2 regions of the Paenibacillus sp. EPM92 genome follow, and region 2 is predicted to be linked to the other one. Evidence: riboswitches for the same ligand, from Rfam matches in the RefSeq annotation. Region 2 holds a riboswitch; the other holds the start of a gene.
The links. Region 2 has a riboswitch for cobalamin ahead of JMF85_RS25835 (ABC transporter substrate-binding protein). Riboswitches for the same ligand answer to the same signal wherever they lie in the genome.
Positions count from the first base shown of each region.

Region 1: it holds a riboswitch for cobalamin, as region 2 does, so the genes downstream of both, JMF85_RS17770 (energy-coupling factor ABC transporter permease) here and JMF85_RS25835 (ABC transporter substrate-binding protein) in region 2, are expected to answer to the same signal.

Region 1 covers NZ_BCPS01000076.1:93,463-99,296, reverse strand. Annotated here, with positions in the region: gene JMF85_RS17785 (SOS response-associated peptidase) at 1-240, shown strand, start outside; gene JMF85_RS17780 (PASTA domain-containing protein) at 642-1,940, shown strand; gene xerS (tyrosine recombinase XerS) at 1,971-3,071, opposite strand; cobalamin riboswitch at 3,264-3,460, shown strand; gene JMF85_RS17770 (energy-coupling factor ABC transporter permease) at 3,628-4,395, shown strand; gene JMF85_RS17765 (energy-coupling factor ABC transporter substrate-binding protein) at 4,392-4,676, shown strand; gene cbiQ (cobalt ECF transporter T component CbiQ) at 4,673-5,470, shown strand; gene JMF85_RS17755 (energy-coupling factor ABC transporter ATP-binding protein) at 5,475-5,834, shown strand, end outside.
Region 2 covers NZ_BCPS01000103.1:81,359-87,192, reverse strand. Annotated here, with positions in the region: gene JMF85_RS25855 (Lrp/AsnC family transcriptional regulator) at 1-52, shown strand, start outside; gene JMF85_RS25850 (aminotransferase class I/II-fold pyridoxal phosphate-dependent enzyme) at 68-1,264, shown strand; gene JMF85_RS25845 (aspartyl-phosphate phosphatase Spo0E family protein) at 1,394-1,663, shown strand; gene JMF85_RS25840 (hypothetical protein) at 1,785-2,324, shown strand; cobalamin riboswitch at 2,360-2,573, shown strand; gene JMF85_RS25835 (ABC transporter substrate-binding protein) at 2,748-3,767, shown strand; gene JMF85_RS25830 (FecCD family ABC transporter permease) at 3,767-4,810, shown strand; gene JMF85_RS25825 (ABC transporter ATP-binding protein) at 4,909-5,700, shown strand; gene cobT (nicotinate-nucleotide--dimethylbenzimidazole phosphoribosyltransferase) at 5,693-5,834, shown strand, end outside.

The DNA.
Region 1 (5,834 bases), on a different contig from region 2:
GATTATACGGAGCGGATGCCGGCGATTTTACAGGAACGGGAGCTGAAGGAGTGGCTCGACTCGAAGCGCAACGGCGAGCCTGATTTTTTGCAAAGCCTGTTATCGCCGTTTCCGCCGGAGCGCATGCGCGTGGAGCCGGTAGGTGCGGACGAATGGTCCGGCTCAAGCCCTGACGAAGACAGCGAGGGGGAGATGCCGATGAAGGTAAAAGCGCTGCTTCAGGCATCGCTTAAACGGTAGGCTTGTTCATGTGCCGCGGCGAAAAGGACGGTCGCTTGGGAACGTCTTTTTCGGCCGTTTTCCCGTGCAGGACAGATCATCCGTGCATGAAGCGGCTATGAGACGGGAATGGAACTTGTCAGGTATAGAATCGGTTACCCACGAATACACCTTAAAGCAGATGTGAAGGTCATCTTATATTTAATATTACTAATAATTAATAATATTAATAATTATAAAACGGTGTCCCATCCGCATCCCGCAAGCGATTTTCCAGATTACGCCTCCAAATTTACGATGATGTACGAATCGTATAAGAACCGTCTTGCGCCCGTCTTCCGTTCTGTTTAAAAACCTGCGAATCGGGTTAATGCTGTTAGTAACGAGTATCGCTTAGAAGTAAATGCTTGGAGGGGGTCACGATGGAGAAAACGCTCCGTGCCCGTTATGTACTCAAAAAACCGGTTATTCCAGCCAAAAACGGTATTTTATTCGAGGGGACGGATTTGTCGCTGCGGCGGGATATCGTTATTTTCGTATCCGAGCAGCCGAACCGCGACGAACAACAAGCGTACATGCGTTTGATTCAAGAGGTAGCTCATTTAAATGATACCCGCTTCTTGCATGTGCTCGACGTCGGCTTCGAAGATTTATCGATTTACGCCGTTCTGAAATCGTTCGACGGGGAACCGCTGTTGGCCAGGCTACAACGCCGAGGATTCACCTTGGCCGACGTCGTTGCCATGTCGTTCGAGCTGAGTAAAGGCATGCTAGACGCCTTGGAAAAAGGCATCGCCGGCTTCTCCGTCATGGCGGACAACGTCTGGATCGGAAACGACGGTCACCTTAAAATTATTAACTGCTGGGAAAAAGTGAAGAGCGACGAGCAGGGCGCTCGAGGACTTGCCAGCTTGATCTATCAGCTGTTTATGGGGACGGAATCTATTCCTTCGTCGCTGGAACAGAGGGAGCAGCGTTTGCGTACGGCTCTCGTTGCCACGACGGATGAGCGTAAGGACGCATTGCTCGTTCTTCTCGGACGTGCATGGAGGGGCCAGCATACCTTATCGTCGTTCATCATGCAGTTAGGCCAGCTGTCCGGACAGGCGGCGCCGGATGGGGCAGCCGGGATGCCGGACAAGGAAGAAGAGGTGCGCTTCGCGATCAAACGGGAGCATGCAGCGGTACCGGCCAAGGATGAGCTCGTTCGTTCAACCGTAAAGGATGAGATCGTCGAAGAAGAGGAAGAAGTGGAAGAAGTGGAAGAAGCTAAGAGCGGCGGTTTTTGGAAAAAATCGCTGATCGGCATGGCCTTGTTTACGGTGGCGGCCGTGACCGCGGTCGGCGTGTTTCTATTGTTTATGGAGCTCGGGATCGGCCGGAAGTCTCCGGACTCGCAGCAAACCGCCGCGAAATCGGGCCAGAGCTCCGCTTTGCCGGAGACGCCGTCCGCAGCGAACCCGGTACCCGCGACACCGGCTGAGCCTCAGTCATCGTCGGAGGCGCAACCCGGAGAAGGTCAAGCCGTCACAGCGCCGCAGCTGGTCGGTCTAAGCAAAGAAGAAGCGGAGAAACAGGCGCTGGCTGCCGGTCTTCGGTACCAGTTTTATTTGGAGAAAAACCCGCATTCGGCAAATACGGTGTTTCGTCAAAGTCCTGCGCCGGGCACTCCGCTCCAGAAAGGCGACAATGTATCGTTCTGGGTAAGCAAAGGGCCTTAAGCAGACGAAGAAGGACGGGAATTCCGGGCGTCAAGACGCACCGGATATCCCGTCCTTCTTCTCTTTGTCGATCGCTTCAGACATTGTTTTATCGGTTAGATGGGCGTAAATTTGTGTCGTTTCGGGCGAGGCGTGACCGAGCTGCTCCTGCGTTTTGTACAGATCGTTGCGCAAGTAATAGTCCGTCGCGAACGAATGGCGCAGTTTATGAACCGATAAGTAAGGTTTGCCGAATCTTTTGGCATATTTGATCACCATTTCCTGAATCGCCCGTTTGGTCATACGCTCGCCTTCCTGTCTGCCGTTAGCCAAAGCAAGGAAGAGCGCCTTCTCGCGTTTCGGCGCTTTGTAGACAGAGCTGCGAAGCTCCAAATAACAGGCCAGATCATCTACCGCGTCCTGCCGGAAATAGACGGGCGTTTTGAACGTCTCGTCGTTCTTGCCTTTGCGGAACGCATAAATAAGCTTCTTCTTCAAATCGACGTCCTCGACGTTCAGGTTAACGACCTCCGACACGCGCAGTCCGGAGTTGAGGATGAGGCTCACGAGACAGGCATCGCGTGTTTTATTGATCTCGTAAGCATAGGTCGCCTGCTTGTTCGATGCCACGTCTTGGCCGTAGCCCGTCTTCACATAGTCGATAAACTCGGCGATCTCCGCCTCCTGCAGCAGCTTGCCTTCGAGCTTGGCCGCCGAGTCTTTCGGTTTATGCGTCCGTTTAATTTCCACCTTCGCCATGACATTGCGCTTGAGCAGCGGGTAGAAATTCTCGTCCTCGGCGATTTGACTCAAATAATGAAACAACGAGCGCAGCGAGGACAGCTTGCGGGAAATGGTCGTTTTCGAATTGGCGTTCGTTTTGCGCATGGCGAGGAACATCTTGTAATGATCGATGCTCTCCATATGCAGCCGCTCGAGATCGAGGAGCGGCACATCTTTCATTTGTCCGGCCGTACTCAACCCTTCGGCGAGCAGCCAGCCGAAGAATGTCTCGTAATCCCTCACATATTCGAGCAGGGAAGAGGGAGACAAGTCGGGCAGTTTATAATTAATGAATTTCTCCACGTACCAGGGCATCAGCGGGATTTTTTTCTCCAGCTCCAAACGGTCTTTGACTTTGATTACGTTCATCGGGCCACGCTCCTTAACTGCCTGTATTCAGCAATTAGTTAACATAATTATAATTATGTATTGTTTTGTTGGTTGACAGCTGCTTGAACCGATCGCTGTACCCGTTATTTTATCACAATTGCAGGAAATCGGTTAGATATGGGGGTTGAATTCACAGGCAGGTTCGTGTACATTAAGGCTAGTCTTACACAAGTGCATATTGTGGGAACAGGTGCTTCAACTTCAGGTTGAAGCTTAATAGGGAAGTTCGGTGCAAATCCGATGCGGTCCCGCCACTGTAACAGCGTAGTTCGCAGCCACGAAGCCACTGATTCGCAACCGGATCGGGAAGGCAGCTTGCGGGCGTCGATGCTGGTAGCCAGGAGACCTGCCTGTTCTGACGACACTGATATACCTACGGACGATAGGGAGGTGTTAGGAAGCTGCTGCGATCGGTTTTCGTACGGAGGGTGAATGGCCCCTTTCGTTCCGAAAGTTTATCAGGATAAGAAGCATTTCTAACCGTCTACGGTTGGGAATGCTTTTTTTGTTGCACAAATTCATGGGAGGGGATTAAATGAAATCATCCAAAGTCTTGTCAATGATCGCGGTTATCATCGGATTTATCGTTTATTTTGTCGTGAACGAGCCGCAATCTGCTAATGCGATGCACATCATGGAGGGATTCTTGCCGCCAGGATGGGCGATCTTCTGGTGGGCGGTGTTTATCCCGTTCTTCGCGCTCGGCGTCCGCGCCATTGCCCGGATCACGAAGACGTCGCCGGAATTGAAGCTGCTGCTCGGTCTGGCGGCTGCGTTCACGTTCGTACTGTCCGCCTTGAAGCTTCCTTCGGTTACAGGCAGCAGCTCTCATCCGACCGGAACCGGTCTCGGCACCGTGATGTTCGGGCCGCTGCCGATGAGCGTGCTCGGTTCGATCGTTCTGCTGTTCCAGGCTTTGCTGCTCGCACACGGGGGATTGACGACGCTGGGAGCCAATGCGTTTGCGATGGCGGTTGCCGGCCCGATCGTCGGGTTCTTCGCCTACAAATTCATGGTGAAGACGACGGGTAAAGAAGTGTGGGCCGTCTTCACGGCAGCCGCTCTAGCCGATTTGTCGACGTATTTGGTAACTTCCGTGCAGCTGGCTCTGGCGTTCCCTGCTGCAGAAGGGGGCGTTGCCGCCTCGTTCATGAAATTTTCGGGTATTTTCGCCATCACGCAAGTACCGCTTGCGATTAGCGAAGGACTGTTGACTGTGCTTGTCTGGAACTGGCTGCGGTTGCACCATGCGGAAGCTTTGTCGGTTGTGCGGCATACAACGAAAGGAGTCGATCATTCATGACCAAAAGGATGAAAAACGGGCTGCTTATCGCCGGCGTCGTGCTGCTGAGCACGCTTCCGCTGCTTCTTGTCGACGGAGAATTCGGGGGAGCCGACGGGGCGGCCGAGGATATGATCCGCCAGCTGTCGCCGGCCTACGAGCCTTGGTTTGCTCCGCTGCTGGAGCCGCCTGCGGAAACCGAGAGCATGCTGTTCGCTTTGCAGGCCGCCGTCGGCGCTGCCGTGATCGGGTATACGGTCGGGCTTTATAAAGGAAAAGCCGCGAAATCTAAAAACCGATGATCCATACGATCGATAGCTTGTCGTATACCAATAAGCTGCGGCACGTTTCCCCGATGTGGAAATGCGGATTTGCGGCCGTGCTGCTGACGCTTGCGTATACGGCGCAGCCTGTGGTTCAGGCTGTGATCTTCTGTTGGATGCTGGTCTGGACGGTCGGTTACGCGGGTATCCCGTTAAAGACGTACAGCTGGTTGTTCGGCGCATCGTGCTTCTTTTATGTGACCAGCTTGCCGGCGTGGGTAATCGAGGCGGCTTCGTCCGCCGCAAGCGTCCGGCCGGATGCGCTGCTGGCTGTTCCGGTATTTCGCGGGTGGTTGTATATTTCACCGGCGGCCTTGGTTCAGGCGGTGGAAGTGTTCGTGCGGATAGCCGCCTGTGAAGCGTGTTTGCTGTTCATCGTCTTCACGATTCCGTTCCCGGAATTGATGCAGGTGATGAAGCGGCTTCGCATGCCTCAAGCCGTGCTTGAGCTGATGGTGATTACCTACCGGTTCTTGTTCCACCTTTCGGATGCCGCACAAGGAATGATCGCCGCGCAGCGGGCACGGGGCGGACACGCAGGCTTCTGGCGCACGCTGCGGGACGTCGCGGCCTTGCTCGTACAGCTGTTTGCCAAGACAATGCACCGTTATCGGGGGTTGTCACAGGGTCTTATGTCGCGGGGATTTACCGGAGAGCTTCACTTTATGCCTTACGAACCTAAGCCGATTCCAGGACGTTACGGAGCCGAAGGCATTCTCGGTGCTGCGACGCTCGCGCTGCTCAGTATTTGGCTTCGAGTGGGGGGAGTGTGAGAGGATGAAGCCGATATTGGAAGCTTCAGATGTCACGTTCACGTACCCGGGCGCTCAAACGCCCTCTCTGCGTCAGCTGAATATACGTATACCTGAAGGAAAACGCACGGCAATTTGCGGACCTAACGGCTCGGGCAAATCTACGTTCTTCCTGCATGCCGTCGGTATTCACCGTCCGAAGTCCGGAACGATGCTTTGGAAGGATGCGCCTTACGTTTATAAGAACGAAGACCTGCAGCGGCTTCGCCGGCAAGTCGGTCTTGTGTTTCAAGACCCGGAGCAGCAGTTGATCTTACATACGACTTACGAGGACGTATCGTACGGGCTGCGCAACGCCCGTCTGGAGGAGCAGGAAATACGCCGG
Region 2 (5,834 bases):
GATTTCGTTCGAGGATCATCAGGACGACAGCCGTCTGCTAATCTCACCGTAAAGGACGTCGTGAACGATGATAGAACAACAAAGTCAAAGTCAAACCAAGAAATCGATGTCGAGCTATATTGCTCCGCTTGTACGCGAAATTCCGCCTTCGGGGATCCGCAAGTTTTTCGATCTGACTGTCGGCAGTAAAGATATCATCTCCCTTGGCGTCGGCGAACCGGACTTTAGCACGCCTTGGCACGTCAGAGAAGCATGCGTCTATGCGCTGGAGAGGGGAAACACCAAATATACGCCGAATTCCGGCTTGCCGGAGCTGCGCGAAGCTATCGCCGAATACTTGTACGATTCGTTCCAGGTCCCTTACGAACCGACGGACGAGGTGCTCGTTACGGTCGGCGGCAGCGAAGCGATCGACCTGGCGCTTCGCGTGTTGGTTACGCCGGGCGACGAGATTCTGATCCCGGAGCCTTGTTATATTTCGTATAGCCCGATTACGAAAATCGGCGGCGGCATTCCCGTAGGGATCGAGACGTTCGCCAAAGATCAGTTCAAGCTGACGCCTGAAGCATTGAAAGCGGCCATCACGCCTCGCTCTAAAGTGCTGATTTTGTGCTACCCCAGCAATCCGACGGGAGGCATCATGACCTATGAGGATTGGCTGCCTATCGCCAAAATCGTCGAGGAGCACGATCTTATCGTCATCTCGGACGAAATATACGCCGAGCTGACGTATGAGAAAAAGCACGTCAGCTTCGCCTCCATACCCGGCATGCGCGACCGGACGATTCTGGTTAGCGGGTTCTCCAAGGCTTTCGCCATGACCGGATGGCGGATGGGGTATGCTTGCGGACACCGCGATTTGATTGCGGCCATGCTGAAAATCCATCAATACACCGTCATGTGCGCGCCGTCAATGGGCCAAGTGGCGGCCATCGAAGCGCTTCGGCACGGGCTGGAGGAGAAGGACCGGATGGTGGAGTCGTACAATCAGCGCAGGCGGTTAGTTGTGCATGGTTTCAGCCAGATCGGTTTGCCGTGCCATGAGCCGCAAGGAGCGTTTTATGCGTTTCCTTCGATTCAAGCGACCGGCCTTACCTCGGAGGAATTTGCGCAGCGCCTTTTATTCGAGGGGAAGGTCGCGGCGGTGCCCGGATCTGCGTTCGGACTGGGCGGCGAAGGTTTTTTACGCTGTTCCTACGCCTATTCGGTCAGTCAATTGACGGAAGCGATCGATCGAATAGGAAATTTCATGAAAAAGTTGTAGGTTCGACAAAAATAGTCATTTTCAAGTTTCTCCAAAACTGGTATGTTAGATGTATGGAAGTTTCATAGATAAATCCTTTATGAAGCTGTTATCCATAGGTCTAAAGATCGGGAACGGGAGGGATGAACGATGGCATTTCCGGAATATCGGCTTCGGCAGTATTTGAACGTCGTATGGATTCAAGAGAACGATCGCAATGCCAAGTGGATTTTTGGTAAACGGAAAACAAACTCATCCGCAACGTCTTTAGAAGATGAAATTTACCGTCTGCGACAAGAGCTGGAATCGTTAGTCCAAAGCGGGAATACGTTAACTTCCCCTCGAGTCGTCGAGATTAGCATGGAACTGGACATTAAAATTAATGAATATATGAATCGTCATCGTGGAAGCCGTTCCTGAACGGCTTCTTTTCGTTATTCCTTATATTTTGATACAAGCCTTTCGGGTATGGTAAGATAGGTCGATAGAGACCTAGCAGATGAATGTTTTGATGCAACGCGGCAAATGGGAGGAAAAGGATTTGAGGAAAGGAAGCTGGCTGGTCATCGCGTTGGTCCTTATGCTTCTGGCCGGATGCGGCGGCGGAGGAACGAAAGCGGACGTGCCGATTTTTATCATGTCATCGACAAGCATGCCGGGCGGTGCGGCGGAGAAGCTTGAAGCGGCCCTTGTGTCTAAAGTGGGAGAAGCCCCAACGGTGGCAGTCGCGGTCTCCCCGATGTTTTCGCTCGAGAAGATGATCATTGAGGTTGCGGCGGCCGGTAACGGTATTCTCATCCTTCCCGGCGATCAATTCCGGGGCTTGGGTAAGCAGGGTGGATACGTGCCGCTCGACGAATTGGCGAAGGCGGAAGACTTCCCGGACGGAGTGCTGGAACTGCCGGTGGACGGGAATCCGGACGGCAAGCTCGAAAAGCACTTATTCGGCATCCCGGTCGAGAAGACGACATGGTTCGCCGATCTGGGCCTGGGCGGCCAAGACTTGTACGCGTTCATTCCGCAAAATGCGCCGGATATTGAAAAAGCGAAGCAAGTGATGAAGCACATTGCGCAAAAATAGCCGTTGTCCTGAACGATTGGGCAATAAGCGGCGTTGTTCTAAATAAAGGTTCGGGTGCCTGCGGGCGGCGAAAGCCGCTGGTTCGCAGGTTAAAAGGGAAGCCGGTGCGATTCCGGCGCGGTCCCGCCACTGTAACCGGGCGATAAGCTCTCTCTGATAGCCACTTGCCGGCAATTGCCGGTTGGGAAGGCGAGAAAGCGCCGAAAGGAGCCCGGAAGCCAGGAAACCTGCCCGAACTTCATACGCTTGTTCCTTTCGCGGAAAAGGAGCGCAGCGGCGGTTTGCTCCGGCCCCAGGTCTTTACGACCCGGGATCGGGTCTGAAACATGCCCTCTGCTCCGGATTCGCGTCCGCAGGCGGAGGTTTTTTTGTATGTTCAGTCAAGGGAACGTTCTAGCCAATGATGAATGAAGGAGAGAAAAGATGATGAATACCAGCACGAAACGACACTTGCGAAAGCTGACGACGGCCGTCGTCAGCTTAGCGCTTGCGGCCGCATTGGCTGCTTGCGGCAGTAAGGCGACCGCGCCGAACCAAGGTCAGCTCGTCGACCCGCCGAAAGCGCAGAGCAGCCAGCAGGAAGGAACGGAGCAAGCGAAGCGGACGACATACCCGCTGAAGGTGCAGGATGCGACAGGCAAGGAATTCGTGTTTGAGAAAGCGCCGGAGCGGATCGCTTCGACGTCACCGAGCGAAACGGAGATCTTGTTTGCGCTCGGACTCGGGAGTAAAATCGTCGGCGTCTCGGATTATTGCGATTACCCGGCGGAAGCTGCGACGAAGCCGAAGCTCGGCAGCATCACGAAGCCGAACGAAGAAGCGCTGATCGGAGCGGGCGCCGATTTTGTTCTGACCGGCGTTTCCATGAAAGCGCCGACGGTGGACAAGCTGCGCGAGCTGAAGATCAATCTGTATCAGGTACAGCCGAAAACGATGGACGACGTCCTGGCGAACATTGAGAGAATGGGCGAAATTTTCGATCGCCAAGAAGAAGCCCGGAAGCTCGTCGAGCAAATGAAAGCGGATCGGCAAAGCGTGGTCGACGCTGTAAAATCAGTAAAGCCGGAGCAGAGGAAAAAAGTGTTCATCGAATTTTCCCCGGGCTATACCGTCGGTTCGGGCGAGTTTTTGAGCGAACTGATCGAGACGGCAGGCGGGATCAACGTATACGCATCGGAGAAAGGGTACGTCAAGCTGAGCGAAGAGAAAGTCATCGCCGCAAACCCGCAGGTCATTTTGTATCCGAAAAATTTGATCGACGACAAGTCGAAAAAAACGCTCGACCAAATCATTCGCGAGCGCAGCGGCTGGGATCAGCTCGAAGCGGTGAAAGGAAACAAGCTGGCCGGCATCGATAAAGATACGACAAGCCGTCCGGGTCCGCGAATTACGGAAGGCTTGAAGGAAATCGCCAAAGGGATTTATCCGGAACTGGTGAACTAATGAAGCGGAAGCTGATGCTATGGGGCGGACCTTGCCTTGTCTTGCTTCTGTTAGCCGCAACCGTCTCATTATCGGTCGGCTCGGTGCAGGTGCCTTTCGTGCACGTCTGGAAAATATTGCTGCATCACCTGCCTGGCATGGAGGGGCGCTTAACGGTAGATTGGCAAACGTCTTCGGAGCAAATCGTGTGGAAGGTCAGGCTGCCTCGCGTCGTGCTCGGGATGCTCGTCGGAGCGGCCTTGGGACTGGCTGGCGCCGCTTTCCAAGGGGTGCTGCGCAATCCGCTGGCCGATCCGTACACGCTCGGCGTTTCCTCGGGCGCGTCGGTCGGCGCTTCCTTTCTTATCTTATTCGGCTTGCAGTATGTATTCGGCGAATGGAGCGTTCCGGCGGTCGCCTTCGGTACAGGAACGCTAACGCTTGCGGTCGTGCTGATGCTGGCGAGAGCGGACGGCAAGCTGCGGATCGAAACGGTGATTTTATCGGGTGTGGTGATGCAGGCGTTTTTGTCGGCCCTAGTCTCGCTGATGGTCTCGATGTCGAAGCAGGTCATCAATGAAATTATATTCTGGCTGATGGGCAGCTTGGCGCTTCGCGGTTGGTCGTATACGTTGATATTGCTGCCTTACCTGGTAATTGGCGTAGCGGTGCTGACCGGTTACGGCCGGGCCATGAACGTATTCGCGCTAGGCGAGCGGCAAGCGGCATACTTAGGCGTCAACATCGAGCGCACCAAGCTGATCGTATTGATCGCTTCCACGTTAATTACGGCGGCGGCCGTATCCGTCTCCGGCGTGATCGCGTTCGTCGGACTGCTCGTGCCGCACTTGCTGCGGCTGATCGCCGGGCCGGATTACCGCCTGCTGCTGCCGTTATCGGTGATAGGCGGCGCCATCTACGTGCTGCTCGCGGATACGCTTGCGCGCACGCTGCTTAGTCCGACGGAGATTCCGCTAGGCGTGGTGACCGCATTCATGGGCGCGCCGTTCTTCGCTTATTTGTTGCGACGACGAAAGCGCATCATTCGGGACCAAGCGGTGTGAGCGCAGCAGGGAAACGGTAAGGGGACGCTAGGAAACGAAGGAGGAGGCTGGACGGCGGTTAGGCGGAGATTGGCGAATGCGGCGAAGGGGGACTTGCCATGATCGAGGTTGCGATGGAACGGGTGGTGAAGCGGTACGGCGCGCGGACAGTTCTGAACGGCATCGACTTTCAGGTGGAGCCGGGGGAATGGTTTGGCATTCTCGGTCCGAACGGCGGCGGCAAATCGACGCTGCTGCAGGCTATGGCCGGCGTCGAGCCGATAGACGGCGGGACGGTGAAGCTTTCGGGCAAGCCGGTCGGCGAGTACTCGCGTAAAGCGCTGGCCCGGCAGGTCGCGGTGCTGCAGCAGGATGCGCTGCCGCCGGTTGGCTTCACGGTGCAGGAAGTGGTGGAGATGGGCCGTTACCCGTATCAGAACTGGTTCGGCGATGAAGCGGAAGACGCCGCCGCCTTGGTCGACCGCGTCATTCGCTGGCTCAAGCTCGAGCCGCTGCGGGAACGCCCGGTCGACGCGCTGAGCGGCGGAGAACGCCAGCGTGTCGCGCTCGGCAAGGCGATGGCGCAGCAGCCGAAGCTGCTGCTGCTGGACGAGCCGACGACGTTCCTCGATATCGGCTTCCAGCTCGAGATGATGGATAGGATTCGCCTGTGGCAGAAGGAGTGCGGCATGACGGTCGTCTCGGTGCTTCACGATCTGAACTTGGCCGCGCAATATTGTGACCGGCTGCTGCTGCTGCACGAAGGCGTCATTGCCGGGATTGGCGGAGCGGGGGATGTGCTGCAGGAGGATTTGCTCGAAAGGGTATACGGTACGCGGCCGTTCGTGGTGTCTCATCCCGAACGGAGCGTCCCGCAAATTTTATTGGCAGGGGGCGTTCATGATGAATAACGACAGGTGGAAGGACTTCGTTTCCGGTATTGAGCCTATAAATGACGGCAAGTGGGCGGAAGCCGCAGCGCGGCTGGATCGGCTGACGAAGCCGCCGGGCAGCTTAGGCCGGCTTGAGGATATGGCGAAGCAGC